Regions from separate parts of the Natranaerobius thermophilus JW/NM-WN-LF genome, predicted to be linked through region 2. Evidence: a T-box and tRNA genes for the amino acid it is inferred to sense, from the RefSeq annotation. Region 2 holds a T-box; the other regions hold tRNA genes.

Region 1 (10,373 bases), 1.5 Mb from region 2:
AACAACACGGCCCTTAGCATTATCATTTCTTCTAACCCATATTTCGTTAGATTGCACCTTATCAACTGTACCATCGGCTCGGCTTTTAACAACTGCTCCAGAGTCATAAGCTGTTCTATATTCCATTCCAGTACCCACCAAAGGTGACTCTGTTTGTAGCAACGGAACAGCTTGACGCTGCATGTTACTTCCCATCAAAGCCCTGTTCGCATCGTCGTTTTCTAAAAATGGTATTTGTGCTGTAGCAACACTTACTAACTGTCGAGGAGACACATCCATGTAATCAATTTTGTCGGGAGTGGTAATTAAAGTTTCATGACGATAACGAGCAGTAATTCTATCGGAACTAAAGTAACCATCGCTATCTAAAGGAGTGTTTGCCTGGGCGATTACATATTTATCTTCTTCATGAGCAGATAAATACTCAATCTTTTCTGTGACCAGTCCATTTTCTTTATCTACTTTTCTATATGGAGTTTCAATAAAACCAAACTCATTAACCTTTCCGTAAGATGACAGAGAACTGATCAAGCCGATATTCGGTCCTTCTGGAGTCTCGATAGGACACATTCTTCCATAATGTGAATGATGTACGTCTCTAACTTCAAAACCGGCTCTTTCACGGCTTAGTCCACCGGGACCTAATGCACTTAATCTTCGTTTATGGGTAAGTTCTGCTAAAGGATTAGTTTGGTCCATAAATTGTGAAAGCTGACTGCTTCCAAAGAATTCTTTAATTGATGCGATTACAGGTCTAATGTTTATCAGGGCTGAGGGGGTGATGGAATCCACATCTTGAATAGTCATTCTCTCTCTTACTACTCTTTCCATTCTAGAAAGACCTATTCGGAATTGATTTTGTAACAATTCCCCCACACAACGCAATCGCCTATTACCCAAGTGATCAATATCATCAACAAAGCCTAATCCATCTAAAAGGTTTAGCATATATCCAATTGATGCTACAATATCATTTCTTGTCAGGTTCTTTACATTTTTATCCACATCACCATTAGTTAGGACAACACAGTCCCTGTCTTCCTGATCATCTTTACCAATACGAATACTAGTGATGCCTGATTGCTCAAGTTTTTCCAAATCTTGAGTGTCAATAACTGTTCCTTCTTCTATAATTACCTCACCGGTTTCATCATCTGTGATTGTTTCCCGAGCTGTTTTGCCAAGAAGTCGATCGCCTAACTCTAATTTTTGATTAATCTTATGGCGCCCAACTTTAGCTAAGTCATAACGCTTGGGGTCAAAAAATAGGGACTCAAATAGACTCTTAGCATTTTCAACATTTAGAGGCTCTCCAGGTCTTAAGCGTTTATAGATCTCAAGAATACCAGCCTCGTAGGAATCGGTATGATCCTTCTCTAGTGTGGCTTTTATTCTAGGATCTTCACCGAATAGATGGAAAATATCGTCGTCTGTACCATATCCTAAAGCTCTTATTAGTACTGTTACAGGTAATTTCCTAGTGCGGTCGACCCTAACGGAAATAACATTTTGGGCATTCATTTCAAATTCTAGCCAGGCACCTCGATTAGGAATAATAGTGCCCGAGTATAGTGTGTTTCCATTTGAATCAATTTCACTACTAAAATATACTCCTGGAGAACGTACTAGCTGACTGACTATAACTCGCTCAGCCCCATTTATGATGAAAGTCCCATTTTCAGTCATTAAAGGAAAGTCTCCCATAAAGACTTCTTGTTCTTTGACCTCGCCAGTCTCTTGGTTCACTAGTCTTACTTTCACCTTTAAAGGTACTGAATAAGTTACATCTCGTTCTTTACAATCCTCAACAGAATATTTAGGTTCTCCTAAGGAATAATCCACAAATTCCAAAACTAAACCACCGGTAAAATCTTCTATCGGTGATATGTCATCAAACATTTCTTTAAGTCCTTCATCCAGAAACCATTGATAAGAACTTTTTTGAATTTCAATTAAATCAGGTAATTCAAAGACCTCATCAAGCTTTGAATAACTTCTTCTTAGGTTTTCAGATGCAGGTTTAGCCATAGATACGTATCACCCCTCACACCCAAATTTTTAACAATTTTACACCAACACCTATCCAATTTATTATGCCCTAGTAAAAAAAAAATATTCTAACTTGATGTATAATTATAAGTTAGAAGATACTTAGTCCGATTGTCTCATAGCATCTTAAAATATTAACATAATATCTCTATAAAGTCAATATTTTTTAAAGAAAAATGTAATTGTTCTGTGATATTGTCACCCCTAGAATGTTCTGTGAAAATGTCACTATGACTAAAAAGGTGACATATCAAATGACCCAAGAAGAAATTAAAAAACTAAATATTATCAATCAAACAATTGATGGCTACTTAACCATTAGAGATGCAGCACGAGCTTTGAACCTCAGTGATCGACAAATTAAACGACTGAAGAAAGGAGTGCAACTAGAAGGACCCAGTTTTGTCATACATAAAAGCCGAGGTAAAAAGCCTGATCATTCTGTTCCTGAAAGTACTGAAAAACATATCATTTCTCTAAAGTTAGAAAAATACCCAAATGCAAATTTCACTCATTTTACAGAACTTTTAAACGAGCGAGAAAAAATCTCTATCAGTAGGCCAGTTGTTCATAGAATTCTTAGTAAAGCTGGAATTTCTAGTCCTAAAAAACATAAAAAGAGTAAGAGTCACCACAGACGCAAACGCAAGGACAGAATGGGACTTTTAGTACAAATAGACGCCTCACCTTATGACTGGTTTGACACTGGCTTTGATTGTGATTTACACGCTGCTATCGATGATGCCACAGGAGCTTTGCTAGGATTATTTTTTGTTGAAAATGAATGTCTTGAGGGATACTTTCAGATTATGCATCAGTTAATTTCAAACTATGGTATTCCTGCAAGTCTTTATAGCGATAAGCACACTATTTTTAGATCACCTAAATCGGACAAGCTTTCGATTGATGAACAGCTCGCAGGTAAACAAGTTAAGCCTACTCAATTTGGTGCAGCTATGGAAGAGTTAGGAGTCACTATTATACCTGCTAACTCTCCACAAGCAAAAGGACGAGTTGAAAGGCTTTTTGATACTTTACAAAGCAGACTGCCCACACTTTTTAAGCTACACAATATAACTACCATGGAGAAAGCTAATGAATTTTTACAAAAAGATTTCTTGCCTGATTTTAATAAAAGATTTGCCCTAAAGCCCGAAAATGAGCTATCGGCTTTTACCTGTTTAAATCAAGATATTAATCTTGATCATATACTTTGTTCTAAATTCAAAAGAACTGTGGACAACAGTGCCACTTTCTCTTTTGAAGGAAGTTACTATCAAATTTTAGATAAAAATAGTCAACTGGTTCCTAAATCTAAAGTTACTGTCCTATCTAATCCTAAATTTGGAGTTAAAGTAAAATATAAAGATATGGTGTTTGAAACTCAAATTGTGGACAAGCCTTCAACTACTAAAATGACCAAAAAAGTTAAAACAACGCAATCACCTAAAAATAGAATAGTCCCAGATGAAAATCACCCTTGGAGAAAACAAAGTGAAAGAACAAATCTTAACTACGACCTGACTGATCAAGAACTTTTAGATACTATACTAAATACCAGGGACCGAGTTTAAAACTCGGTCTACCTTCCTGGGGGGTGACATTTTCTCTGAACAAATTTATGCGTTTTTAGGTGACATTTTCAAAGAACATTGACATATTTTTTAAAGAAAAAACAGAGCACCCCGCTCATTCTGCCAAGGTGCTCTTTCTCTCCAACAATCATAATATCCAAATGGTAATGGATCTATGGCTGTTACTTAATCTCTACATCGCCACCAGCTTCTTCGATTTTTTCTTTCAATTCTTCTGCTTCTTCTTTACTTACTTTCTCTTTAACAGCTTTTGGCAATTCGTCAGCCAGTGCCTTAGCTTCTTTTAGTCCCATTCCAGTAGCTTCTTTAACTGCTTTGATTACCTGGATTTTCTTCTGTCCAGCGTCATTTAGTACAACATCAAATTCTGTCTGTTCAGCCGCCTCGGCTCCACCTTGGTCTCCGCCTGCTGCGGGAGCTGCTGCTGGAGCAGGTGCTGCAGCACTAACTCCAAATTCTTCTTCCATAGCTTCTACTAGCTCTGAGAGCTCCAATACACTCATTTCTTTTACAATATCCAAAACTTCTTGTACTTTAGACATTATTTATACCTCCTCATAATAATTGTTCTTTGTAGTTAATGATTTATCTAGCTTGCATCCTCTTTCTCTTGTCTAACTGCATCAACAGCATAGACAAACTTTCTGATAATACCTTGACAAGCACCAGCAAATCCAGCGATAGGAGCTTGGAAAGTGCCTGCCACTTTTCCAAGTAGTTCTTCCCGGCTTGGAAGCTTGGCTAAATTCTTTACTTTTTCTTCTCCAACTACACTTTCGCCCAAAATTGCAGCTTTAAATTCTAATTCCTCATTTTCCTTAGAGAAATCATTTAGAATTTTAGCTGGTACAACAGGGTCATCATAACCAAAGGCTATCCCCACTGGACCTTCTAGGTATTGATTTATTTCATCAATTCCGGCATTTTCAGCAGCAATGCTTGTTAAAGTGTTTTTAACAACTTTAAAATCCACATTTGAATCTCCTAGCTGTCTTCGCAGTTCATTCATTTGAGCTACATCTAGGCCTCGATAATCAACTAGTACAGCACTTTCGGCCTGGGATAGCTTTTCCGTTAATTCTTCAACCATGCGTTCTTTTTCCTGGCGAGTCTTTTTCAAAGTTTTCACCTCCCACGCTACTTTAAAACAAAAAAAGGTCTCAACCGAGACAGGTAGAGACCTTACAGGCGAATAGACATAGTTTAGCTTAAGTATAAGCTAATATTGAATACATTTCACCCATGTCGCTCTCTAACCTCGGTAGGTTATTAAGCCTGTAAAGGCACCTACTGTCTACGGTTAGCAGACGGATTTTATGCTATTGTTTAATCACAGACATACTAACACACAGGGGTACAAATTGCAACTACTTCTGAGTCACTTTTTGATTATTGATTTTTATACCGGGTCCCATGGTTGTAGAAACAGCCACCCCTCTTAAATACTGTCCTTTTGCTGCCGCAGGGCGTGCCTTCAAAATAGCATCCATCAAAGCATCAAAGTTCTCCTTCAATTTATCTGCTTCGAAAGACTCTTTCCCTATTGGAACGTGCACGTTTCCTGATCTATCAACACGGAATTCAACTTTACCTGCTTTAGCTTCTTCAACAGCTTTACTAATATCATTGGTAACAGTTCCAGCCTTGGGGTTAGGCATCAAACCTTTAGGTCCTAGTACACGACCTAGTTTCCCTACCATGCTCATCATGTCTGGAGTAGCAATAGCTACATCAAAATCAAGGAATCCTCCTTCGATTTTGTTTACTAACTCTTCTGCTCCAACTATATCTGCACCTGCATCTTCTGCCTCTTTAGCTTTATCACCCTTGGCAAATACAACTACTTTGGCGGTTTTACCTGTTCCATTAGGCAAAACTAATGCCCCTCTTACTTGTTGATCGTTGTATTTAGGATTAACACCGAGCCTACATGCAACTTCCACAGTTTCATCAAAATTGGCTACTCCTGTTTCTTTAACAAGTTCAAGGGCTTCTTCTGGGTCATAAAGCTTTTCCCTGTCAATTTTCTCAAGTGCTTCTAAATATTTTTTGCTTTTTGCTTTTGCCATTGTAATACCTCCTTGTGGTTTAGCGGGAAATTCCCTCCCACATATTTAAACTCGTCTTGGATTAAAAAGATCAAAAAATTTTATATGATCAAAATTATTAGCTCGCAAGATTATGAGCTCGCTTTTACTTATCCTTCAACAATAATACCCATGCTTCTGGCAGTACCTTCAACCATTTTCATGGCTGCGTCCAAGTCAGAAGCATTCATATCTTGCATCTTCAGCTCAGCAATCTCTTTCACTTTATCTTTACCTACAGTTGCAACCTTATTTTTGTTAGGTTCACCACTGGCTTTGTCAATCCCAGCAGCCTTTTTCAACAATACAGCAGCTGGTGGCGTTTTAGTGATAAAGGTAAAAGATCGGTCTTCATATACAGTGATTTCCACCGGTATTAGCATGCCTTCTTGATTAGCAGTTTGTTCATTAAATTCTTTACAAAATGACATTATATTGACACCATGCTGGCCTAAAGCGGGGCCAACAGGGGGAGCAGGCGTTGCTTTGCCGGCTGGAATCTGAAGCTTAATAACCTGAGCAACTTTTTTGGCCATTATCCACACCTCCTATTTCAAAACTTAAACTAAAAATTCTAAATAAGTCAACTTAACTATATACACATATAACTGTTACACTTTTTCAACTTGTTCAAAATCCAATTCAACAGGAGTTTCTCTCCCAAACATGGAAACAGTGACTTTAACTTTTTCCTTGTCCGGATATACTTCTTCGATTTGTCCACTGAAATTCTCAAAAGGACCTTCTAGGATTTTAACTTCTTGGCCAGCTTCCAAATCAACTTCTTTTTTGGGCTCTTCATAACCCATTTGCTTCATAATACTAGCTACTTCATCTTCATTAAGGGGAACAGGTTTGGCTCCTGAACCCACGAAACCTGTGACTCCTGGAGTGTTCCTCACTACATACCAGGAATCTTCATCCATAACCATTTCTACTATCACATATCCCGGAAAAACCTTCTTTTCTTTCTCTTGTCGACGCCCATCTTTAATATTTATCTGCGTTTCAGTAGGCACAACAATACGAAAGATCTTATCATCCATACCCATAGAAGCCACGCGTTTTTCCAGGTTCGTTTTTACTTTGTTTTCATAACCCGAATAAGTATGAACCACAAACCATTGTTTTTCCATAATACCTCGAGGATCTACGAGATCCTTTCCCTCCTGTTATAAGTTTATTGAATCATCAATTGGATAATACCTATAAAGGCAGTGTCAAGAATCCAGAAATAAACTCCAACTATAGCAACAGTCATCAGTACAACGCCTGTATAAGTTATTAACTGTTGCCTATTAGGCCAATTGACTTTTTTCAATTCTATCTTCGTCTCTCTTAAAAATTTAAGCGCCTTGCGAATTAAGCCCATACCTTACCCACCTTTTAAAGTGAAGTTTTCACTTAATTTCAAATTACTATACTCTTTTGTTAATTGTTAGTTAGTCAAGCACTTTCTTTGTACTTACTTTCTTTGTTACTTACTTTCTTTGTGTAAAGTGTGTCTGTTACAAAATTTACAATATTTCTTGAGTTCAATTCTATCTCTGTCGTTTTGTTTATTTTTAAAACTTTTGTAATTCCTCTGTTTGCATTCTGTGCATTCAAGAGTGATTTTTTCCCGCATTTTTTCGCACCTCCCGCTTGTGCACTCGTCTCAGTCAATTTGTCACTTCTAAAAATCTATCACAACATATAGTCAATGTCAACATCTTAAATTATATATAAAAATGTATCAAAAAAGCCAGGGACTAAGCCCTGGCTATGCTACTCCCTACTCAATGATGCCAGTAACAACACCAGCACCTACTGTTTTGCCACCTTCACGAATAGCGAATCTCAATCCTTCTTCTATAGCTATAGGCGTAATCAAGTTGATTTCCATCTGTACGTTGTCACCAGGCATTACCATCTCTACTCCTTCTGGTAACTCAATAACCCCGGTTACGTCTGTTGTTCTGAAGTAGAACTGAGGTCTGTATCCTTGGAAGAATGGAGTATGACGACCTCCCTCTTCTTTCTTCAGTACATATACCTCTGCTTTAAACTTGGTATGAGGATTGATGCTGCCTGGCTTGGCTAGAACTTGACCTCTTTCGATCTCTTCTCGGTCAACTCCTCGTAGCAAGGCTCCAATGTTGTCTCCTGCTTCACCATAGTCCATTGACTTTCTGAACATCTCTACCCCTGTGACTACTGTCTTCTTAGGACGATCTGCCATACCTACAATTTCTACTTCGTCTTGTACATTGATATTTCCTCGCTCTACTCTTCCTGTCGCTACTGTACCTCTACCTGTTATGCTGAATACGTCCTCTACTGGCATCAAGAATGGCTTATCTACATCACGATCTGGGGTTGGAATGTAGTCATCAATGGCATCTACTAGTTCCCAAATCGGTCCACAGTTTTCACACTCTCTGTCTCCACAACCACACTCTATTGCTTTTAAAGCTGAACCTGTTACTACAGGTGTGTCGTCTCCTGGGAAGTCATATTCGTTCAACAAGTCCCTTACTTCCATCTCTACTAGCTCTAGTAGCTCTTCGTCATCTACCATATCTGCTTTGTTTAAAAATACTACTATATGAGGAACCCCTACCTGACGACTCAACAAAATGTGCTCTCTCGTCTGTGGCATTGGACCATCTGCTGCACTTACTACCATGATTGAACCGTCCATCTGAGCTGCTCCGGTGATCATGTTCTTTACATAGTCTGCGTGTCCTGGACAGTCTACGTGAGCATAGTGACGATTATCTGATTCATATTCTACGTGAGCTGTACTGATCGTAATACCTCTCTCTTTCTCTTCAGGCGCTCGATCAATACTGTCGTATTCCATCTTTTCTGCACCACCTGCTGTGGATAAGCAAGTAGTCATCGCTGCTGTCAACGTTGTCTTCCCGTGGTCTACGTGACCTATCGTACCTATGTTGACATGCGGTTTCGTCCTCTCAAACTTCTCCTTTGCCATGGCTTACTCCTCCTTACTTAAATTTTTTATTCACTTTTATTCACTTCCATATCTTTTACTAGCTTTCACTTATTTCTTCCAGTTTAATGCAAAACATTTTAATTTTCTGAACATGTCCAATCGAAATAAACATTACTGCATATAATTATAATTGATAGCTATAAAAAAATCAAAACTGAAATTTGCAGTTTAATATTATAATAGTTTAGACAGTAAAACAAAAAAAATATGTATAAAAACATATTTAAAGTAATGGTGGCGGCGCAGGGATTTGAACCCCGGACTCTGCGGGTATGAACCGCATGCTCTAGCCAACTGAGCTACGCCGCCATAATGGAGCTCACGACCGGATTTGAACCGGTGGCCTCATCCTTACCAAGGATGCGCTCTAACCTAGCTGAGCTACGTGAGCTCGCTTAAATTTAAATCTTGGTTGCGGGGGCAGGATTTGAACCTGCGACCTCCGGGTTATGAGCCCGACGAGCTACCAAACTGCTCCACCCCGCGTCGATTATTGGTGAAACTGGAGCGGGCGATGGGAATCGAACCCACGCGACTGGCTTGGAAGGCCAGGGCTCTACCACTGAGCTACGCCCGCTCGGTCATCTTTACATAATTGGTGGAGAGGGGAGGATTCGAACCTCCGAAGGCTTGCGCCAGCAGATTTACAGTCTGCCCCCTTTGGCCAGACTCGGGTACCTCTCCGTATAGAGCTTTTGTAAACGCAGCGATACTGCACTGCGCCCTGTTAAGCATGTGTAATTATACATCAGACTCCCTGCAAAAGTCAACCCTTATTGTTAAAAAGTTTTATGATTTTATTTTAGCTGATTAGAATTGCAAAATGCCTTACTTGATATTTGATAGAGTCGTTGCTATTCACTTCTAATATTTAGATATCTCTCTAGTTTTCTTTTTACTCTCTGTAATGCATTGTCGATAGATTTAACATGCCTATCTAATTCCTGGGCTATTTCCTGATAACTTTTGCCTTCCAAGTACAGCATCAACACCTTCCATTCTAAGCTACTCAGGATTTCAGTCATCTTTAGCTCGATATCATTGTATTCTTCCCTATTAACCATCAAATATTCAGGATCGGTAATTCTAACACCTGAAATGACATCTAGTAAAGTCCTATCAGAATCCTCATCGTAAATTGGTTTATCTAAGGAAACATAAGAGTTTAAGGGGATGTGTTTTTGCCTGGTTGCCGTTTTGATTGCTGTAATTATCTGTCTTGTAATACATAACTCGGCAAATGCCTTAAAAGATGACAGCTTGTCCCCGCGAAAGTCCCTGATAGCTTTATAAAGGCCAATCATACCTTCTTGAATAATATCTTCTCGGTCAGCTCCTATTAAAAAGTATGACCTCGCCTTAGCTCTAACAAAATTTTTATATTTCCCAATCAAAAATTCAAGAGCCTCATGACATCCCTCGCGGGCTCTTTTAGCAACTTCTTCGTCACTATTGAGATCATACTTTTCAAAAATATCTTGGGCACTTTGACTCACATGAATCGCCTCCGCTTTAGTTTTCTACGGGAAACAAGCCCCCCTATGCATAAACATATTATACCGCATATTAAAATATACCGTCAAGCTAAAGAAGGAACTTTCACTTTTTATGTCGAAGAATATTGAGTTTCTCTTTAACTTGCTG
Region 2 (10,373 bases):
ACTTCGTTTTGTATTGCAAACTCATCCCATACCTTATGCCTGATGATGTTCGTGTGCCTTGGGTCGGAATTTTGCCTTAAGCTTCCTTCAGATCCCACCTCACGATGGGCACCCTTGCTCTTGGCTAATGGTTGGTAACTACAAACCCCCATAGTGGACTTACACCACCTAGCTAATCGTCATGCATGGCGCACAATAGAAAGGAACCCAGTTATATCTAGGTTCCTTTTATAGCAATCTTTCCTATACGCTTTTCTTAGCAAGGTCCACTAATTCTCCAAATGCTTGTTCATCATTTACTGCCATGTCAGCAAGCATTTTTCTGTTAATTTCAACACCAGCTTTTTTCAAGCCGTTGATAAATTTATTATAAGATATACCATTTTGTCTACAAGCGGCATTAATCCTGCTAATCCATAATCGACGAAATTCTCGTTTTCTTTGCTTTCTATCTCTATAAGCATAGGTTAGAGATTTCATCACCTGTTGATTAGCAATTCTAAATAAATTTCCTTTTGTACCTCGATACCCTTTAGCAAGTTTTAATACCTTTTTATGACGTCTACGCCTATTGGTTCCAGTTTTAACCCTTGGCATCTTAATTACCTCCTTATCATACTCGAATTTACTTATTAGTTAGGGAAGAAGCCTTTTAATTCGCTTCTCTTCAGCTTTATTTTTCATTACAGTAGGCTTTCTTAGATTTCTTTTTCTTTTTGGTGTTTTCTTGGTTAAAATATGACTCTTGAAAGCCTTTCTTCTCTTGATTTTACCTTTACCAGTTTTCTTGAACCGTTTAGCTGCACCTTTATGAGTTTTCATTTTAGGCATTGCAATAGTCCTCCCTTCAGTTAGCTAATTTCTGTTTAATTACTCTTGCCTTGGTGCAAGAACCATAATCATATTTTTACCTTCTACACTGGGCTTTTTTTCAATTACAGCTATGTCTTCTACTTCTTTTGCCATTTTCTGACACAACTCTTTACCATTTTCTGGGTGGGTAATCTCCCTGCCCCTAAACATAATTGTCACTTTTACTTTATCTTCCTTTTTTAAAAACTTCCTAGCATTATTAAGTTTAGTATTAAAGTCGTGTTCCTCAATATTAGGTCTTAACTTAACTTCTTTGACATTAATTGTCTTTTGTTTTTTCTTGGCTTGCTTTTCCTTCTTATTTTGCTCATACTTGAATTTACCGTAATCCATGATTCGGCATACTGGTGGCTTGGCTTTAGGAGCCACTGTGACCAGGTCTAAATTGTTTTCTTCAGCGATTTTCAAAGCTTCCTTAGGGGACATGACACCTAATTGTTTTCCATCCTTACCAACCACTCGAATTTCACGAGCCTTAATTTGCTCATTAACAGGTAGCTCTTTGCTAATATCTGTTCACCTCCTGGGAATTTTAAAACAGTTCGATAATTATTCAAAATAAAAAAGAGCGAGTATCACTACTCGCTCGGTCTACCAATCTAATCATTCCAATACGCCAAAAACATAAACTTATCAGTTGACATGCTCTTGACGATCTAGACAGCAAAACAATTGGTTTTAATCAGCACAACCTTACGAACTTAGACGTTGTAAGGTGAGAAGCGAGTAGCTTCTGCTTCTTCCCTATTAAATTCATGAGTAGTATATCATTTACAGGGATAAAAGTCAATTATAATACATAATCTTTATTTGCTATTTATCGATGCTTTTTATACTATCTATGCTCTATATTTCATATCAAATCAGCCAATTTAGTCCATATCGTCAATTTCAACTTTTATTTCATCCACTAGCTCGGCAACGCTTTTTGAGCCAATGTCGCCATCTTCTCTGGTCCTTACGGAAACAGTTTTATTCTCCACTTCGTCGTCACCCACAATTAACATATAGGGAACTTTTTTAAGCTGAGCATCTCTAATTTTGTAACCAATTTTTTCATTGCGTTGGTCCAAATCAGCTCGGATACCTTCAGATTCTAACTGTTTGGTAATATCCTTTCCATATTCCATATGCCTATCGGCAATGGGAATAATTACTGCCTGCCTTGGAGCTAGCCAAAGTGGGAATTTACCTTCATAGTGCTCTATTAACAGAGCGAAAAATCGTTCAATTGCTCCGTAAATAACTCTGTGTATCATAACTGGCCGATGTTTCTGCCCATCTTCTCCTATATAGGTCAAATCAAAGCGTTCAGGTAACAAGAAATCAAGTTGAATGGTACTACACTGCCATGACCTTCCGATGGCATCCTCCAATTGGAAGTCAATTTTGGGTCCGTAAAACGCTCCATCACCTTCGTTGACAATGTATTTAATACCACGTTTTTCTAGTACGGATTTCAAAGCATTGATAGCTCGATCCCAAATTTCATCTGAGCCCATAGCTTTTTCCGGTTTAGTTGATAACTCAACATAATAATTAAAGCCAAAAACACTGTAAAATCTATCTACCAAATTAATGACATTTTCCAGTTCCTCTTCCACTTGGGAAGGGAGCATAAATATATGGGCATCATCTTGGGTAAAGCTTCGAGCTCTTAATAATCCATGAAGAGCCCCTGACAGTTCATGCCGATGTACTTTACCAAGCTCTGCTACGCGCAAGGGAAAATCACGGTAGCTGTACATATTATTATTGTAAACTAACATGGCACCAGGACAATTCATAGGCTTCACAGCAAAATCTTCATCATCGATTTCAGTAAAGTACATATTTTCTTGAAAGTGATCCCAGTGACCTGAGCGTTCCCACAGTCCCCTGTTCAAAATTATAGGTGTACTAATTTCTTGATATCCCGCTTTACGATGCTCCCGTCTCCAAAAATCAATCAATTCATTGATAACTATCATACCATTGTTATGGAAGAAAGGAGAACCAGGCGCTTCCTCATGAAAGCTGAAAAGATCCAGTTCTTTTCCAAGTTTTCTATGTTCTCGTTTCTTGGCCTCTTCTAATCTTTGAATGTATTCTTCAAGCTGAGATTTTTTTATAAAAGAAGTACCATATATCCTCTGCAGCATAGCCCTGTTTTCATCGCCTCTCCAATAGGCTCCTGCTACTTTTAACAAGTCTAGAGCAGTATCTTTTATCTTTCCTGTTGATGGCAAGTGAGGTCCTTGGCATAGATCTATAAAGTCTCCCTGTTGATAGCAACAAATTTCTTCATCTTCACCAAGGTCTTGGATCAATTCAATCTTGTAATCTTCACCCATTTCCTTGAACATTTCAATTGCTTCATCTCTTTTGTATACTTTTCTTTCAATGGGCAAATCCTCTTTGATTATTTTCTTCATCTCTTTTTTGATATCTTCCAGATCTTTATCTGACAATGAATGTTCCAAATCAAAATCATAGTAAAAACCATCTTTGATTGGAGGACCAATACCTAGTTTAACATTATCATACAAGCGTTTAACTGCATGAGCCAGAATGTGTGACGAAGTGTGACGATAAATATCACAGCCTTCATCATCTTCAAAGCTTAAAATTTCAACTTCACAGTTCTCATTTAGCTCTTTATTCAAGCCCACAGTCTTTCCGTCTACCTTTGCACCAACAGCTTCTTTAGCCAGACGATTACTAATCGACTTGGCCAGGTCCAGTACATTACTACCCTTTTCAATTTCTTTAACCGAACCGTCTTTTAGGGTGATTTTAAGCATTCTTAGACCTCCCTCTCGTTTATTTTCAAGGTATAACTTTTAAAACTAAAAAAACTCCCATCCTCTATACAAGGGACGAGAGTATCTCGCGGTTCCACCCAAGTTGACCGGCATTTAAATTTCAAAAATATTGGCTGAAATTAATCGCCTAGCCGGTCCACTCTACCCGTTAAGGCCGGGTCACCTGCCAGCTTACTGTAAGTTCGGCTGCAAGCTCCGAGGTGGTGTTCGAGCAACTTCCGGCATTACCCGCTTTCAGCCGCGGCGGGTATTCTCTGCTTCCGGTGGCAATGCTCTACTGTCCTCTTCATCGCTTTTACATAGTAAACGATATTGTTAAATTATATTATATGGTTTTATACCGACATTGTCAATAGACTAGCCAAACAAAGAGTATTTGAATAATTCCTATAGTAAAGCCCAGTATTCCACCCAAATATTCAATAAATTTTAGTTCACGCTGGGCTACTTCAAAACTAAGCCGTTCTACTTCACGAGTATTGAGACTCATGATTTCTTGTTCAATTAGATTAGCAACATCGATACTAGATGTAAGGTTGTCTACAATAGAATCAAAATTTTGAGACAGGGATGTTGAGACTCCCCGTCCCACTGCCTGTTTTACTATTTCAGTTACTCTTCGCCTAATATTGTTTGGAAGAAATCTCAATTTATCATCCATTCTTTCAGTAACATGACTATCTACTGATTTTCTGATATCTTTTATAGCCATGTCCCGGTCAATTCCTGAAGCTAATTTACCACTAGATAAAAGTTCTTCGGAAATTACTCGGCTAACAGCCCTGGCGATTTCAGTTTTTCTCCGTGATAATAGACCTTGAATTTTAAAGTTTGTTTTAGGAACAATTATACCCTCATGGGGCCAAAATAATAACTTAATTGCCAAAAAATTTGTAAACCAGCCGATTAAGCCTGATAATATAGGGATAAGTAATAGTTTCAAATCCGGTGAAACCATGGTTTCTACAACTCCTCTATTAACATAACGGAAACTAGATACAACAATACACTCAGTTAAGATACAATATTTATAATTCTTAAATATTGCTATCACTAATATTGTAACTATTATTATAAAAATTTTCAAAAGCTATACTTTAGTCTTGACAATATTTACACTGAAAACAATATTTTATCCTGTTTGAAAAGATATATGATAATATTTCAAACACTCCTGAATCTCGAGATAAATTATCAATCACAGAATATGAAGGCTCTTGAACACCGTGAACTACTATCTCAGCTGGCACTATCGAGATTAAAACTGAAATTAATAGTTCTTTCTGCATTGTACCCTTCTCTATCGGCTCTCCTAGGATCTGTTCTAAATAATTGCGGCTAAATGGCCTCCACGATCGATCCCTGAGCTCAATTCCTCCCTGTTTAACCACGATATGAATTGTATCGATCTTTATGGGCTGCCCATCGATAAAATACTTTAACACTTGCAGATATTCATTGAATTCTCTATCTATCAAATATTCATCAATGAGATCTTCTAGTAAATCATCTAATTTGCGCAGGAACCAGGATAGCCGAAATGTAAGATATCCTTCTAAAATCAGCAAGGAGTAGTCATCAAAGTACTTATCAAGCCCTTCTCTGATTTGTTTCCCATCAAGAGTTAAGGTGTGACTGGCTGAATTAATAATTTCGCGATATTCTAGTTCAGTCAAGTGCCAGTGTTTTCTATGGGTCAGTTCCCGCATTAATACTCTACTCAAGCTATCAGTGAGCCAGCGCGAAACTTGTTTTAAAAAGTCTTGATAGTCCTCCTGGGTTAATCTTAGTTCCCACAAACTTAACTCGCTGTCCTCTTTCTTGGCCCGGGGAAATTCTAAAGACTCCACAAATTTATCCAATTGTGCTTTATAATTTTTAGACATTAATAGGATTTTTGTGGTCATGCTCTCCTCTCCTTCGATAAATAGTATATGAACTAAAGCATGACCACGTTTCAAAAGTTTCAATTTCCCCTTGATAATTCCTCTTCAATGTGCTATATTAATATGTGCAATCGAAAGCGCGGGTCTGTAGCTCAGTGGGAGAGCGCTTCCTTGACGCGGAAGAAGTCGCAGGTTCAATCCCTGCCAGACCCACCAACCATAATACAGTAATGACAGGGTTTTTAGACCCTGTCATTTTTTGTAAATTGCACAAAATATCTAAGAGTTCTACCAATATTTTAACCTTATATAAGAAGATTGCTATTAAGAAGACTTAATTGCCCAACATTTCATCAACTTTGTCACGGTTTTCTTTAATCCACTGTTCAGCAAGTACTTCATATTCTACATCATTTTCTTCATGCTCGTACATCATTTCCTCTAAATCTTCAATGGGCATACTCCAGTCTGATAATATTTCATAAGCTTCCGGATGTTTGTCTTCAATACCTTCATAAGAAATTACATATACATTATCTGCCTTAAAATATTCCTCTTGACCCTCTAAAAATTTGATATCATATTGAGTGAACATAGAATGAGGTCTCCATCCAAGGAAAGCTATTGGTTCTTCATTGTCCATGGCACTCATGGCTTCACCCATCATAGCAGCTTCACTTGAAGGGACAAATTCAAGTTCATCACCTATTCCAAGATCTTCTATCATTTCTTTAGAGATTTCTGATATGCCTGCTCCAGAGTCAATACCTACAATTTCATTATTATACTTATCTAGATTAGCCAAAAACTCATCTAGAGTGTCTTCCTCCACATATTCGGGAACAACCCAACCTAAGGGAGCTTCTTTATAACTTGCAGATACTTTCTGTAGATCTTCTCCATGCTCGTCCCAAAGGGCCTCTTCTGTATAGGGTAACCATGCATCCATAAAGAAATCAATTTCTTCATCCACTAATCCTACAAAAATTACTGGCTGATCTGCATTAGTTGTTTCTGTTTCATAACCTGCTTCTTCTAAAATTTGTCTGGCAATTTCTGTTGGAACTGCTGTACTTGTCCAATCTGTCATTCCAAATTTTATGGTTTCTTTTGATTCTTCTCCAGCTGTAACACCGCCTCCTCCATTGGTACAGGCAGTTAATAAAACAATTGTTATCATTGTCACTAGTACTAATTTCAGCTTTCGCATTAAATTATAACCTCCTTGTTAAATAATTATTAAGATTTTTGTTTAATCAAGTTAGCATCTTGATTTAATTTTCCATAAACTTCTCTCATATTCTCAGGGGTAAATTGTAATTGGTCTGGCCCCTCGGACTCCCAGACATAATAATCTTTGCCCTGTAATTTCTTAATTAATTCACTTGAATCATATATTTTAATTCCATATACCCAGTTTGCCATAATCAGGGTGGCAGCCATATGTGCTCCTTCATTTGAAGTTGCACATATATCTTTTATGAGATTAATTTCATAATCTCTAAAATACCCATCAAAAACAGATGTCATTAAACAGCCATCTGTAACTAATCCGCCAATCATCAAATGCTTTACCTTTAAACTCTTTAGGATAATGTCCAAACTTGTTTCATAAAAGCCACTCCAGCGAAATTTGTCAATCACCACATCTTCTTCCTTGGGAGCAATTTCGTCAATGACTTCAATTGCCTCTGTACCAGTACAATAAAAAATAGGTTTTCCACTGCTATCTAACGGATCATTATTAGATAGTCCAATACCATCTGCCCTATTGATATGGCGGGTATAGATAACGGGTATATTTAACTTGCGGCATTGTTCAATTAAGTGTTTTGAATTTTCCACAACACTGTCTATGTTTTCAATTCCAAACTTACTTTCTTTTTGGATATCTATTAAACAAAGAGCTGATTTATTTAGATCCATATCGCCTTGCACCTCCTTTCCAATTAAATTTACTTTTTATCCATGGGAAAATACTCAAATATTTCCCCGCTTTCTAGTGCATCGATTATCCTTTTAGTCCAATCAAAATATTCTCTGCTTTGTTCAAGTAATTTTAAGTCATTCTTAGCTTCTTCTTTTGCTTCAGCTGAATCAGGGTTTTCCGCAATATCCTCTAACACTGGCTGAACCTTATCATTGGCCTTTAAAATCAAGTTCCTTTCAAGCCTCATATTTTTAATTAGGAAATTAAGAAAGTTTTTAGCGAAATCTCGTTCTGCAATATAGTAATCTTTTCTATCACCTTTTTGCCAAACCTTAATGATCATCTCTGACTCTAGTAGGTCACGGAGGCCGTTACTCACACTGCCTTTACTCATAGCAACAGCATCTTTTATTTCATTTAATGACATAGGTTTTTTAGCAAAATACAATACTCCGTAAATGCGGCCAACAGAAGGAGTTAAACCATACATCACCATTGTTTGTGCTATAGCACTAATAATTATATCTCTAGCTTCTTCTATTCTTTCTAAATCATTATTCATAATACAAAACTCCCCATAATTTTTTATGTATAATTTTATATTTAAAGTTGTTCATGTTATTCAAGTCGTTCAAATAGTTTTAAACAATTTGAACACTAATAATTATTATAAGGGTTTAATATTTATTGTCAAGGATGGACTTTTTACTATGAAATTTTGTTAAGCCAATAATTTCGCCATTATCATCGCAAAGAGAGTTATATTTTTTTGTTCCATCTGGGATTAAATTCATCACCATATTGATCAATAACTGTGAAACTTTCACCATTTAGGGCACGATCAAAGTTTTCCTTTGCTTTTCCCTGTCTTTTTGATCCTCAATAAAATCCATAGCGGTTCTATCCTCGTCGAATAGTAAAGATAGTTGCTGGGCTATTGCCTGTTGGATGTAACGATCTGTTTTTTGCCCATGGCGGGCACATCACCATTAAAACCCGCGGGGTATTACCCCGCGGGTTTTTACGTTCCTCCGGCAATTGGAGGGTATATAAATATCACATCTCCATCCTCTATTTCATGGCTTCTATAATTCTCTTTAGGAACCACTTCCCGATTTACAATAACAGTCGCAGTCTCCCCAATCAGATTTTCAAAGTCTTCATCATGCTTTAATTTAATAAGTAAAGATTCCACAGTAATACCCTGCTCCCATTCAAATTCCTTATGATTGACTTTTATCAAAAACCCACCTCCACCAAAGTAGTAAATTTAATTCACTATTTAAATTAACGCATCAACAAATATAATAGAATACCCCTTGTCTGTTATAGTTATTTATAGAAGGGCAGGAAAGCCCCTCTTGGATCACGTAATAATAAAGTAAAGGTGGCCATCCGGGGAAAGACCAAACACCCCTTGTCTGTTATAGTTATTTATAGAAGGGCAGGAAAGCCCCTCTTGGATCACGTAATAATAAAGTAAAGGTGGCCATCCGGGGAAAGACCAAACACCCCTTGTCTGTTATAGTTATTTATAGAAGGGCAGGAAAGCCCCTCTTGGATCACGTAATAATAAAGTAAAGGTGGCCATCCGGGGAAAGACCAAACACCCCTAGTTAGTACGACTACTTAAAAAAGAACTGTCTTCCCCGGATATCATAAGTAGCAGTTACGGACTATAGAGAAGTTGTGCCTCGAGCACTGATGCTAGACAAGGCTTACCTCTGCTACTAAATACCATCACCTTAAGGAGGTCTTAGAATGTACTTTGTTGGGATTGATTGGGCTGATACAAAACATGATATCCTGGTCATGAGTGGCGATGGTAGAGAACTAGATAACTTCACTATTCAACATTCTAAAGATGGTTTTGAAACTCTAAAAAACAAGCTATTAAAACATGATGACGATCCTGAAAACTTCTATTGCTTAATTGAAACTAAACATGGACTTTTAACCCAATATCTTTTAGAAAATAACTTCACTGTTTATTCTGTTAACCCCAAACTAGTTGATGCTAGAAGAAAAGCTTCTGGGGCTAAAACTGACTTTATTGATGCTAAAATACTAGCTAATATGGGTAGATCAGAGCTCCATGACTTACATAAGCTAGAGCCTGATTCTGAACACATCCAAGAACTTAAAGTACTCACCAGAGATCAAGAAGCTCTTATACAAGAAAGTGCTAGGTTAACAAATAGACTGATTTCAACCCTGAAAGAATATTACCCTGTTGCTCTTGAATTGTTTTCTAAAATAACTCTACCTGTTTCTCTAGCTTTTTTAAGGAAATATCCTACTCCAAAACAGGCTCGAAAAGCTAGTAGAGATGAGATCTTTAAGTTTTTAAAAAAGCAAAAACATCCTAACCCTACGTCTAAAGCTAATGAGATCTTCACAAAGCTTCAAAAACCTAATTTAGAAGGAAACAGAGCCATTTGTTCTGCCAAGTCTAAGTTTTTATTTACTATCCTAGATCAGCTAGAGCCTTTATTAGAACATATTGATGAGTACGACAAGGAAATCGAGAAACTTTTTAAGTCCCACTCTGACAGTAAAATTTTCGACAGCATACCAGGTGCCGGTAAGCGAATTGCACCGAGGCTGCTGGCAGAGTGGGGAGACGATCGCAGCCGTTATGCTGACGCCTCGGTGGTACAGGCCCTTGCGGGAACTTCACCAGTACTCCATCAAAGTGGCAAAATGCGTATTGTAAAAAGGCGACACTCTTGTATTAAGCCTTTTCGAAACGCTTTACATCAGTTCGCTCTACAAACTACAAGGTGGATCCCCTGGGCCAAAGACTATTACTACAAAAAGCGCAAAGAAGGTAAACAGCATCATGAAGCTGTAAGGACTCTAGCTAATATTTGGGTTAGG
Region 3 (10,373 bases), 220 kb from region 2:
AGATCTTCTTAGTTCAGCTGTCATTCCAGAATCACTGCTGGTAATGAGTGAATAATCTTCTAGACTCTCATAAGCTTCTTGGGCGTTTTCTGTAGCTTCCATAATTCCTGCGCCAGAATCAATTCCAATAATTTCACCATCAAATTCAGCAATGTATTCTTTCAATTCATCAATTGAGTCGATGTCAACGTAATCAGGTACAACTAACCCTATTCTTGCGCCTTCAAAGATAGCACCTAAATCTGATAAGTTCTCTCCATGTTCCTCGTAATAACTACCATGAGTTACTGGTAACCAGGCTGCTACATAAAAATCTTGATTTCCTCTTGCTAGGTCTGTATAAACTACTCCAGGGTCTGCCATAGTTAATTCTACTTCATATCCCATCTCTTCTAAGATACCAGCTACTAAATGTGTTTTAGCTGAAGCACAAGCCCAGTCTACGTACGGTATCTTAACTTCTTGAACTTCTTCTGCCTCACCTTCACTACATGCTACAATCACCAACAAGCCAATAATCATAACAGCTACTAACATAAAACCTAATTTTGTTTTCAAAACTTTCCCCTCCTATAAATCGTAATTATTTTTTGTTTCGAAAGTGTAGATTTTTGCTTATTTAGCTAGAAATCACTAGTTTAACGAACTAGTGTTTTAAAAAAATTAGTTTTCAAGTAAGACTATTATATACTTGATAGCAATAAAAAGCAATTTCTGGAAAACTCCTTTAACCTGATTAAACAAGATTAGAAAGAGTTTACTCTTGTTTAATAACTATTTCAATGTGATTAAAAAATAACAATTATGGTTTTTAAATAAGTATAATATGGAAAATTAATAAATAATGATAGTTTTAGAAAGTGAGGAATTAGAAAAAATAGGTTTAATGGGAGAGGCGTAAATGAGATTTGATTTAGGCGAACAAAAGAGAAGAAATTTAATCTTGGAAGGCAATCTATTAAAAGTACTTTGGTTTCTTTCATGGCCTGTAACTATCCAATTAGTAGTGAACAATGTTGTTAGAGTTACGGGTACTAAAATGGTAGGTGTCTTAGGGTCTGATGCAATTGCTGCAGTAGGAATTGCACAACAAGTCCTTATGGGTGTATCTGTACCAGCTATGGGGTTATCTATGAGTGCTACTGCAGTTGTTGCAAATTATTTCGGAGAAAAAAATTACACAGGAACTTTATATGCAATTGGACAAATTATATTAATAGCTCTATTATTATCTGGTTTTACAACTTTTATCGGTTTAAAATACGGTGACAATATTTTATTATTACTCGGAGCAGAAGAACAATTATTACAATTAAGCCATAACTATTTAAAAATTTTGTTTGCAGCTTCCTTTGTTCTAATAACCAAGTTTCCACTTTGGGGGATTTTTCAAGGATTAGGTGATACAAGGATTCCGATGAAAATGGATCTTTTTTCTAATGCTTTGAATGTATCAGGAAATTATACTTTTATTTTTGGCCTTGGTCCAATCCCTTCTCTGGGATTAACGGGTGCTGCAGTTGGTAGTGTATTGGCTGATGCGGTTATACTTGTGAGAGCTATAGGAGAATTAGCCAAAAAAATCTCGGGATTAGTTCTCAGCTTTTATGATTTATTTAAGATACGTTTGGCAATTATGAAGAAAATAATTAAAATTGGTGTACCAGCTACTTTACATGGTTTTATTCAGATGAGTAGCAATATTTTACTTATCATGATGATGACTCGTATCCCGGGAGGTACTGATGTGGTGTCTGCATATTCAGTAGGAATGGTTGTATTTGGCTTAACTACATTTCCTGCAGCTTCAATAGCAACTGTAGCAGCTTCAATGGTAGGTGTTAATTTGGGGAATTCAGATCAAAACAGGGCTATCTCTAGTGGTTTTACCTGTGCAATTACCGGTGCAATGGTTATTACTTTCACAGCTATTCTTACACGAGTTTTCGCACCTGAACTATTAAAGTTTTTCGTTAAAGATTTATCTGTAATTAAAATCGGTGACTCATTATTAAAAACACTTTCTCTTGTTATGCCTGTTCATGCTTTGGGAATTGTCTTTTCAAGAGGAATGCAAGGAGCCGGGGACGCAAAAACACCTTTTATAATTGCTGCATTAACAGGAGTAGGAGCTAGAGTGCCTCTGGCATACATTTTTACTTTCAGTATGGGGATGCAAAGTAAAGGTATTTGGTTAGCCATTGCAGTTACACAAGTTATCTCAGCTGTTATTCTGACTTATAAATTTAAAACTGTAGTGAGGAAAAGAGCCGAAAATATTAAAAATTACTAGCATAAGTGGTATAATTTAACTTGAGATGTCATTGACATTTTTAATGATTATTGTATCAAGTGTTAAAAATTATGGAGGAGAGATTTCTTTGCGTGTTGGTATTGTTGGAGCAGGTCCAAGCGGTTTAGCTGCCGGAATGTTATTAGCTTCAAAAGGTTTTCAAGTATCTATCTATGAAAAAAATACTCAGATTGGTGGAAAATGTAGTGTTATGAATGACCAAGACGGAAAATTCACCTTTGATTTAGGCCCAACTTATTTTATAATGCCTTTTGTTCTTGAAGATATTTTTTGGCAGTGCAATAAAAATCTGCATAATTATGTAGATTTAAAGTTATTAGAACCTTTTTATCAGATAATATATCAAGATGGTTCCAGGTTATATCCTCGCAGAAACTATAAGCGATTAAAAGAAAATATTCATCAGTTTAGCAGTGCCGATGTTTCCGGACTGGATAAATTCTTAGATGACAATAGTAAAAAATATGAAAATCTTTTTTATGCTCTCAGAGCTGGTTACTCTAATTTTAAAAACTTACCAAAATGGAATTTAATTAGTAATTTTGCACATCTCAAACCATTCACTAATTTTTGGAAAGATTTAGAACAGTATTTTGAGAATGACAAGGTAAAATTTGGTTTTACATTTCAGACTAAATATGTTGGTAGATCCTTTCATAAATGCCCTTCATTATATAGCATTCTCTCATATCTTGAATATAGTATGGGTGTTTTTCATGTGATGGGAGGGCTAAATAAATTATCAAAAGCTATGGGAAAGGTCATTGAAGAGTTGGGAGGGCAAATTTATTTAAATTGTGAAGTAAAACAAATAAACACAAGTGACAATCAAGCTAAGGAAATTGTTTTAAAAGACGGTTCGTCCAAAGAGCTCGATGAAGTGATATGTGCTACAAACGATTTGAATCATATAATGAAGTTAGTCAATAAGTCGGAAAGAAAAAAGGATCTGAAAGTGTCTAGTGATGTAAACTATTCATACTCAAAAATGGTTATGTACCTGGGATTATCAAAAACTTTCTATAATCTCATGCATCACAGCATAATTGTCCCTGAAAATTTCTGGGATACCTTTGAAGAACTTAATAAAGGTGAGATACCAGAAGATCCTATTATATCCGTCCAAAACCCTTGTGTAACAGATCCTAGTTTGGCAGAGGGCGATAGGTCTGTAATGCAGTTGTCCGTCGCTGTACCTAATTTGAACACTAATATTAACTGGAATGAAATATTGATTAAAAAATTACAAACTAAGATAATTAACTGTGTTGAAAAACATTTAGAAATCAAAGACATTGAAAAGTATATTGAGTTTCAAGATATTAAGTCTCCCCAAGATTGGTACGAAAACTTTAATAGCCCCTATGGGGCATGTTTCGGTAAAATTTCAAATTTAAAAGAAATACTTGGTATAAATGTGAATAATAACCTCACGTTTTGGAACAATTTATGGATAACAGGCTCTTTAGCTATATCTGGAAATAACCTGGCTTTAACTTACGAAGCTGGTCGAAGTGTAGCGCACGAAATAATAAAAAAATATGGGATTGAACCACCTGAACTAGTAAATCCACCGGTTTCACATTTCCAAGAAGAAGATTAAAAAAGACAATGGTGATTAAGAATATTTGCAGGTACATAAAAAATGAGTTACAATTTAATGAAACACTATTGGTTATAATTATTAAAAAGACAGCGAGACACAATTTTAAACACTAATCCTACATAACAGTTAAGGAGGTTTTTTGAATGTCATCACAAAATGAACAAACCTTTGTTATGGTTAAACCCGATGGGGTAGAGAGGGGATTAGTCGGAGAGATAATTTCTCGACTAGAGAATAAGAGATTGAACTTAAGGAAGATAACCATGTTAGAAGTCTCTAAAGAGTTAGCCCAAACCCATTATCAAGAACATAGGGACAAACCCTTTTTTAACGATTTAATCAATTACATAACAAGTGGACCAGTGGTTGCTATGGTATGGGAGGGAGATAATGTCATTGAGGTTGTTCGTAAGTTGATAGGGGATACGGACCCTAAAAAAGCTGCACCAGGTACCATTAGAGGTGATTTAGCTTTAGATATAACTTATAACTTAGTTCACGGGTCTGATAGTGAAGATACTGCAAAAAGAGAAATTAATTTATTTTTTCGACCGACGAACTAATGCATAGAACTGAGTATGATCAGTAGGGAGAGGAGAGATTCATAATTGACTGATACAGCTTTTGAAACATTTAAATCTAAAGTTTATCAAAAAACAGGAATTGATCTTAATCAATATAAACAAAAACAGATGAAAAGGCGATTAACAACATTAATGAGTAAACGAGGATACTCATCTTATGATGACTATTGGTTGGCATTACAAAGGGACGAAAAACTTTATAGAGAATTTTTAGATCGGATTACAATTAACGTATCAGAATTTTTTAGGAATCCCCAAAGATGGAATGTATTAGAAGAAACTATCTTACCTAAAATAATTAAACAAAAGGGGAAGGATGAGAAATTAAAAATTTGGAGTGCTGCATGTTCGACAGGAGAAGAGCCATATTCTCTGGCGATGGTTCTAAAAGAGTTTTTTCCACCATCACAATTTGATATTTTAGCTACTGACCTAGATGAAACTGTTTTGAATCAAGCACGTAAAGGAGTTTATTCAGAAGAAAGAATTAAAGAGGTGAACTCTGACAGATTATTTAAATATTTTAATCAAGAAGATAAACTATATCACGTTAAGGACGAAATAAAAAAATGTGTCAATTTTAAAAAACACAATCTCTTAAAAGACCCATATGATAAAAACTTCGATCTCATACTTTGTCGTAATGTTATGATCTACTTCACGGAAGAAGCAAAAAGCATTCTATATAAAAATTTCTACCAAGCTTTAGCTCCCGGGGGAGTCTTATTTGTAGGGAGTACTGAACAAATATTTAACGCCAGTAAATTAGGATTTCAATCAATAGCCACATTTTTCTATCAAAAATAAGTTTTGAATTCACTACTAAAAATAATATTTAAACATAAAAAAATAGCCCGGTAATCGGGCTATTTTACGTTTAGTATAATTAATTGGCTGGGGCGGCAGGGATCGAACCTGCGAGTCCGGGGACCAAAACCCCGTGCCTTACCACTTGGCTACGCCCCAACGATTTAGTATACATTAGATATTATAATCTATATTTTTAATTTTATACTTTTGTTAGTAATTAAATTAATGGTGGAGAGGGGAGGATTCGAACCTCCGAAGGCTTGCGCCAGCAGATTTACAGTCTGCCCCCTTTGGCCAAACTCGGGTACCTCTCCAAATAAATTTAAAATAAAAAATGGAGCTGACGGTGGGACTCGAACCCACAACCTGCTGATTACAAGTCAGCTGCTCTAGCCAATTGAGCCACGTCAGCTTGTTGGCGGGGCTGACGGGATTCGAACCCGCGGTCTCCGGCGTGACAGGCCGGCGTGTTGAGCCACTTCACTACAGCCCCATATTGTTGTTGTCTTGCCGCAGAATTATTTTATCCCGCCGCGACATTTATTAGTATAACTCATGCAATAAATATAGTCAAGGGATTTATTGAATCAAAAATTTTAAAAAAATTATATCGGCTTAGAAATATTACAATTCATACCTGCGACCCTATGCTTTAAAGGCGCTAAGATCTCGTCACCCCAGTATTTTTGCTGATTTTTGGTTAGTCTATTGTATATTAAATTTAAAACTAGTCTAGCACCCGGATCCATACCTTGACATCCAGCTAGTAAGAGAACATCGCCAGTTTGTAAATGTCTTTCAATAATAACAGACTTAATAGCTGATCTTAGTTGAGAGAAATATCTAACCCTTATTCCAGCTGATTTCAAAAGAGAAAGGGTGGTATCTCTTTCTGTCATCGTAACTTTATTCTCAATTCCCACTATTTCATCACTTGATGTTACATAAACTTCTTGAAGGTTTAATTTTTTTAGCCATTTAATTAAAGCCTTAGTATTTTCCTCATTAACAGTCTTACCTCTACCACCTCTAATGGCATATAAAATTTTTAGGTTATTAAAATCCATCTTTCCTAGGGTTTCCATGGTGACTTCAATATTTCCGGGATTGGCAAAGTGATCATCTATAATTTTGAATTTTTTGTCAAATATCAGTTGGAATCTGCGTTCTACACCTGAAAATTTAGCCAGCTCTGACTGTATCCGAGTTATAGGTTCATCCAATAATAATGTCGATATAGCAGCAGAAGTAGCATTATAGACATTATGAAGGCCCAATACTTTTAATTTGATTTTAAATCGACCTGGTTTTATCCATTTGCCCGATAGAGTAGAGAAACCTCTATTGATAACTAGATCAAAACTGGCACTTCCTGATGATAAATCCAGATTGTCAATTCCAATTGTAGCATCTATGCCTTTTACACTATAAGTTATAACTTTCGCTTTAGTGTAATTAATCATTTTACAGGCATTTTCACAATCAACATTAATAACAGCCCTTTTATCTTCCTGAATTTCTTCTACTAAACGCTGTTTAGCTGCAAAATAGTTTTCGAAAGAGCCGTGTTGGTCAATATGGTCCCTCGAGATGTTATTAATTATAGCGATATCATAGTCCACGGCAGAAACCCGTTCCAGTTCTAATCCTGAAGAAGATACTTCCATAGTACAATAATTGATATTTTTTCTTTTCATAGAAGCTAAGTATCTTTGGAGATCTAAAGATTCAGGGGTGGTTAAATCCGATTCCTTTGTCTCTTCTCCTAATTTTACTATAACAGTTCCCAATAAGCCCGTGGGTTTGTTGCTGCTAAGAATTTGATCAATCATGTAAGTGGTAGTTGTTTTACCATTAGTAGAAGTAATTCCTATCATATTCATAGACTTGGAAGGATGTTGATAAAACTTAGCACTAAGATGAGAAAGGGCTCGTCTTGAATTTTCAACTACTACTTGCAAGAGAGGAATATGGGGGATTTCTCGCTCAACTATTAATGCAACTGCCCCTTTGTTGTAGGCTTTTTCTGCAAAAGCATGGCCATCGTATTGATGGCCCGTTAAACAAAAAAATAACTCATTTTGGGAAACATTTTGGGAATGATAATTTAAACCGGATATTTTGATATCGTCTAGGGCTTGCTTAATATTTCCAGAATTACCAGGCATGACTATGCTTTTTATAGGATAATTTTCTATTAAAGCCCTTAAACTAACATTATCAGGCATATTATTCACCTCAGAGTATAATAATCTTCGTTGAGTTTAAAAAGATCTCAACCTATGAATAAAAGTTCTCCAGGTTTCAGGGTCAAAAAGCCCTGCTGGACTATCTCCAATGTAACTAAAACCGACTAGAAAACCTATACCAAAAGCAGCTACTATTAAAATTAAGACTATAATCAAATTTGAAATTTTCATTTGCATCACTCCAATAACAAATATCCCTGGCTACTGATAAATGTAAATATTATTAGATACTTTCAAATCGTAATTGAATTTTTTAGTATTAATTGTTCTTTGATTTATCACGATTATATAAGATTTAAAGAGTAAAATCAATTAAGAAGTATGTAGTATATATTGACAAATAGGGGGATTAGGATTGTTTGAATTTGAACATGAGTTTGAAAAGATTTTCGATGAGTTATCAAAAATAGAAGAGCATATAGAACAGGATCCCGAGAAAAAGGATGATAATGATATTACTGAGCGGTTGTTAAAATTAAGAAGAGAAATAGATAAGTGTATAGGGTACTGGTTACAATTTGAAGAAAAACTTTGGTATCTACAAGACGAATACGGGATTGATATTCCTGATCAACTGGATGATAGTTTGATTTCAGCATATTTAGGTATTTCTAATGAAGAGGTTTCTAACTTAGAGTTATTAAATTCCTTTTCTAAAAGTACCGAAGAATATGATGAGGAACTGGTTGATAAATTGTCAAGTATGAAAGAGGCTTATAGAAATAAAGACCACGAGAAAAATCATTCCAATGAAGTTAATTCTGAGCAAAATAAAGATAATAAAAGTATTCATTCTTTTAGAAAAGGTCTTGGTTATTTTAATTTAGCCATGTTAGAAGAGGCCAAAAACGAATTTGAACAAGTAGTATCCGAAGAACCAAATATGATTATGGGTCATTATTTCTTAGGATTAGCGTATTTTTATAAGAGTGAATATGATAAAGCCTTAAAAAAATTTCGCCTAGTTGTTGAATTGGTAGAGGATGAGGAAATCCTAGCATTAGCCTATAACGCCATAGGTAACATATATGTGGATAAAGAAGAACAAGAGAAAGCACTTACTAATTACCTTAGGGCATGTGACTATACTGAGAGTTTTCCGGATATCTATTTTAATTGTGGTGCTATTTATTTTAATCTTGGAGACTTTCTTCAAAGTGTAAAATACTTTCAAAAAGCTTTACAGATAACGTCAAATAATAGCGATTGGGAACTTCACTTATATATAGGAAAAGCATACACCTACTTAGGGGATCTAGATAAAGCATTAAAACATCTTAAAAAGGCTTTAAGAATAGAACCCAAAAATGAAGAAATTCACTTTGAATTAGGTCTCATTTATCAACTCAAACAGGAGCAATATCTAGCCGCAAAAGAGTACGAAAGGGCAAAACAACTATCCCAGAAAAAATCTGAGCAATAAATTTTTAAAGAAAAGTTATTAAAGTCAAAGCACATTTCAAAAATATTATAGAACAAAGATATACAGGGGTGTGATAAGTTGTTATTAATAACGTCAGGGATTAGGTACTTTTTCTTGTTTATAACCATGATAATATCGATGCTAATTATTTTTTCTTCACCGCTTAAAGCTAGTTGTGAAGACAATTTCATTGAAAGATTCGAAAAACGAGAAGAAGTTATGGAAGTTCATTTCCCAGATGTAAAAAATGGAGAAGTTAGCATAATTAGATTACCTAAAAGTGATAAAGTTTTTGTAATCGATACTGGCTCACCAGAAGAAAATAAAACAATAGTAGACTATTTAGAGGAAATTGATGTAAACACCATTGATGCGTTAATTATTACTAATCCCTATTCAAATTATATTGGGGGAGCACCTAAGATAATTGATAGATTTGATGTTAAAAAAACAATCGATAGCGGGACTGCTTTAAAAACAAATTATTTTAGAAAATATTTAACAGCTGCTACAAAGGAGACGGACTTTCACATTGCCAGAAGGGGAGATGAATTATATCAATCTGAAATAGCCAAACTTGAAATTATATATCCAGAAAAAATCTTATTTAATGATCCCAGAGAAAATTCTTTAGTTTTACATCTACAATATGGTCAAATAAATTTTCTTTTTACTGGTGGTTTAGGTTTAAAAGGAGAACAAAGACTAAATTTTGACCAGAACATTGATATTTTGAAAATAGCTCGTATGGGGGATACCAGTGGAACATCAGGAATGTTTTTAGAATCTATAGAGCCCGAAGTGGGAGTGATATTAGGAGGTTCAGACAATAAACGCAATCTTCCTAAACAGGAATTACTTGAGAAACTTGACGAAAAAAATATTCATATAGAGAGAACTGGCCAATCAGGCACGATAATTTTTAGAACTAATGGTCAAAAAATCAATTGGAATTTATGACAAAAAAGGAATTTTATATTTAATAACGAAGTTATATAAACAGCTTGCATTTAAAAAGGGGGAAGATAGTTAATGACTAAAGTTACATTAATTGAAAATGCAGTTGTCATTACTATGGACAAGGAGGATATTTTAAACCCGGGATATATTCTCATTGAAGGCGACAAAATAAAAAAAGTCAGTTCTGAACCCTTTGATGAAGAAACCAAGAAAACTGCTCACGAAATTATTGATGCCCAAGGAAACTTCGTTTTACCAGGACTAATAAACACCCACACACATGCAGGAATGAGTTTATTAAGAAGTTACGCGGATGATATGTCATTGATGGATTGGCTAGAAAATAAAATTTGGCCTGCAGAAGGAAACTTAACAAGTGAAAGTATTTACTGGGGTACATTACTATCTATAGTAGAAATGATTAAAA

The links. The T-box of region 2 lies ahead of thrS (threonine--tRNA ligase). A T-box ahead of a tRNA ligase gene usually reads a tRNA of that ligase, here a tRNA-Thr.
Region 1: it has a tRNA-Thr gene. The T-box ahead of thrS (threonine--tRNA ligase) is inferred to sense a tRNA for this amino acid. The anticodon was not compared.
Region 3: it has a tRNA-Thr gene. The T-box ahead of thrS (threonine--tRNA ligase) is inferred to sense a tRNA for this amino acid. The anticodon was not compared.

The regions. Positions count from the first base shown of each region.
Region 1 covers NC_010718.1:199,328-209,700, reverse strand. The annotation lists gene rpoB (DNA-directed RNA polymerase subunit beta) at 1-2,028, opposite strand, end outside; gene NTHER_RS01050 (ISNCY family transposase) at 2,232-3,623, shown strand; gene rplL (50S ribosomal protein L7/L12) at 3,806-4,186, opposite strand; gene rplJ (50S ribosomal protein L10) at 4,234-4,773, opposite strand; ribosomal protein L10 leader region at 4,786-4,962, opposite strand; gene rplA (50S ribosomal protein L1) at 5,012-5,713, opposite strand; gene rplK (50S ribosomal protein L11) at 5,842-6,267, opposite strand; gene nusG (transcription termination/antitermination protein NusG) at 6,343-6,867, opposite strand; gene secE (preprotein translocase subunit SecE) at 6,912-7,103, opposite strand; gene rpmG (50S ribosomal protein L33) at 7,209-7,358, opposite strand; gene tuf (elongation factor Tu) at 7,506-8,708, opposite strand; tRNA gene NTHER_RS01005 (tRNA-Met) at 8,962-9,038, opposite strand; tRNA gene NTHER_RS01000 (tRNA-Thr) at 9,043-9,120, opposite strand; tRNA gene NTHER_RS00995 (tRNA-Met) at 9,139-9,215, opposite strand; tRNA gene NTHER_RS00990 (tRNA-Gly) at 9,233-9,306, opposite strand; tRNA gene NTHER_RS00985 (tRNA-Tyr) at 9,326-9,413, opposite strand; gene sigH (RNA polymerase sporulation sigma factor SigH) at 9,584-10,225, opposite strand; gene NTHER_RS00975 (NYN domain-containing protein) at 10,329-10,373, opposite strand, start outside.
Region 2 covers NC_010718.1:1,895,331-1,905,703, forward strand. The annotation lists gene rplT (50S ribosomal protein L20) at 244-597, opposite strand; gene rpmI (50S ribosomal protein L35) at 637-831, opposite strand; gene infC (translation initiation factor IF-3) at 871-1,383, opposite strand; gene thrS (threonine--tRNA ligase) at 1,746-3,656, opposite strand; T-box leader at 3,725-3,976, opposite strand; gene NTHER_RS09220 (DUF445 domain-containing protein) at 4,027-4,764, opposite strand; gene ytxC (sporulation protein YtxC) at 4,775-5,647, opposite strand; tRNA gene NTHER_RS09230 (tRNA-Val) at 5,705-5,779, shown strand; gene NTHER_RS09235 (glycine betaine ABC transporter substrate-binding protein) at 5,898-6,773, opposite strand; gene NTHER_RS09240 (cysteine hydrolase family protein) at 6,803-7,489, opposite strand; gene NTHER_RS09245 (GbsR/MarR family transcriptional regulator) at 7,519-8,055, opposite strand; gene NTHER_RS15940 (hypothetical protein) at 8,171-8,323, opposite strand; gene thiS (sulfur carrier protein ThiS) at 8,515-8,736, opposite strand; gene NTHER_RS09255 (IS110 family RNA-guided transposase) at 9,255-10,373, shown strand, end outside.
Region 3 covers NC_010718.1:1,676,287-1,686,659, reverse strand. The annotation lists gene NTHER_RS08130 (glycine betaine ABC transporter substrate-binding protein) at 1-558, opposite strand, end outside; gene NTHER_RS08125 (MATE family efflux transporter) at 902-2,293, shown strand; gene NTHER_RS08120 (phytoene desaturase family protein) at 2,382-3,917, shown strand; gene ndk (nucleoside-diphosphate kinase) at 4,064-4,483, shown strand; gene NTHER_RS08110 (CheR family methyltransferase) at 4,529-5,311, shown strand; tRNA gene NTHER_RS08105 (tRNA-Gln) at 5,396-5,470, opposite strand; tRNA gene NTHER_RS08100 (tRNA-Tyr) at 5,541-5,628, opposite strand; tRNA gene NTHER_RS08095 (tRNA-Thr) at 5,650-5,726, opposite strand; tRNA gene NTHER_RS08090 (tRNA-Asp) at 5,731-5,807, opposite strand; gene NTHER_RS08085 (Mur ligase family protein) at 5,920-7,542, opposite strand; gene NTHER_RS15630 (DNA-directed RNA polymerase subunit beta) at 7,579-7,734, opposite strand; gene NTHER_RS08080 (tetratricopeptide repeat protein) at 7,919-8,986, shown strand; gene NTHER_RS08075 (ComEC/Rec2 family competence protein) at 9,125-9,946, shown strand; gene NTHER_RS08070 (amidohydrolase) at 10,019-10,373, shown strand, end outside.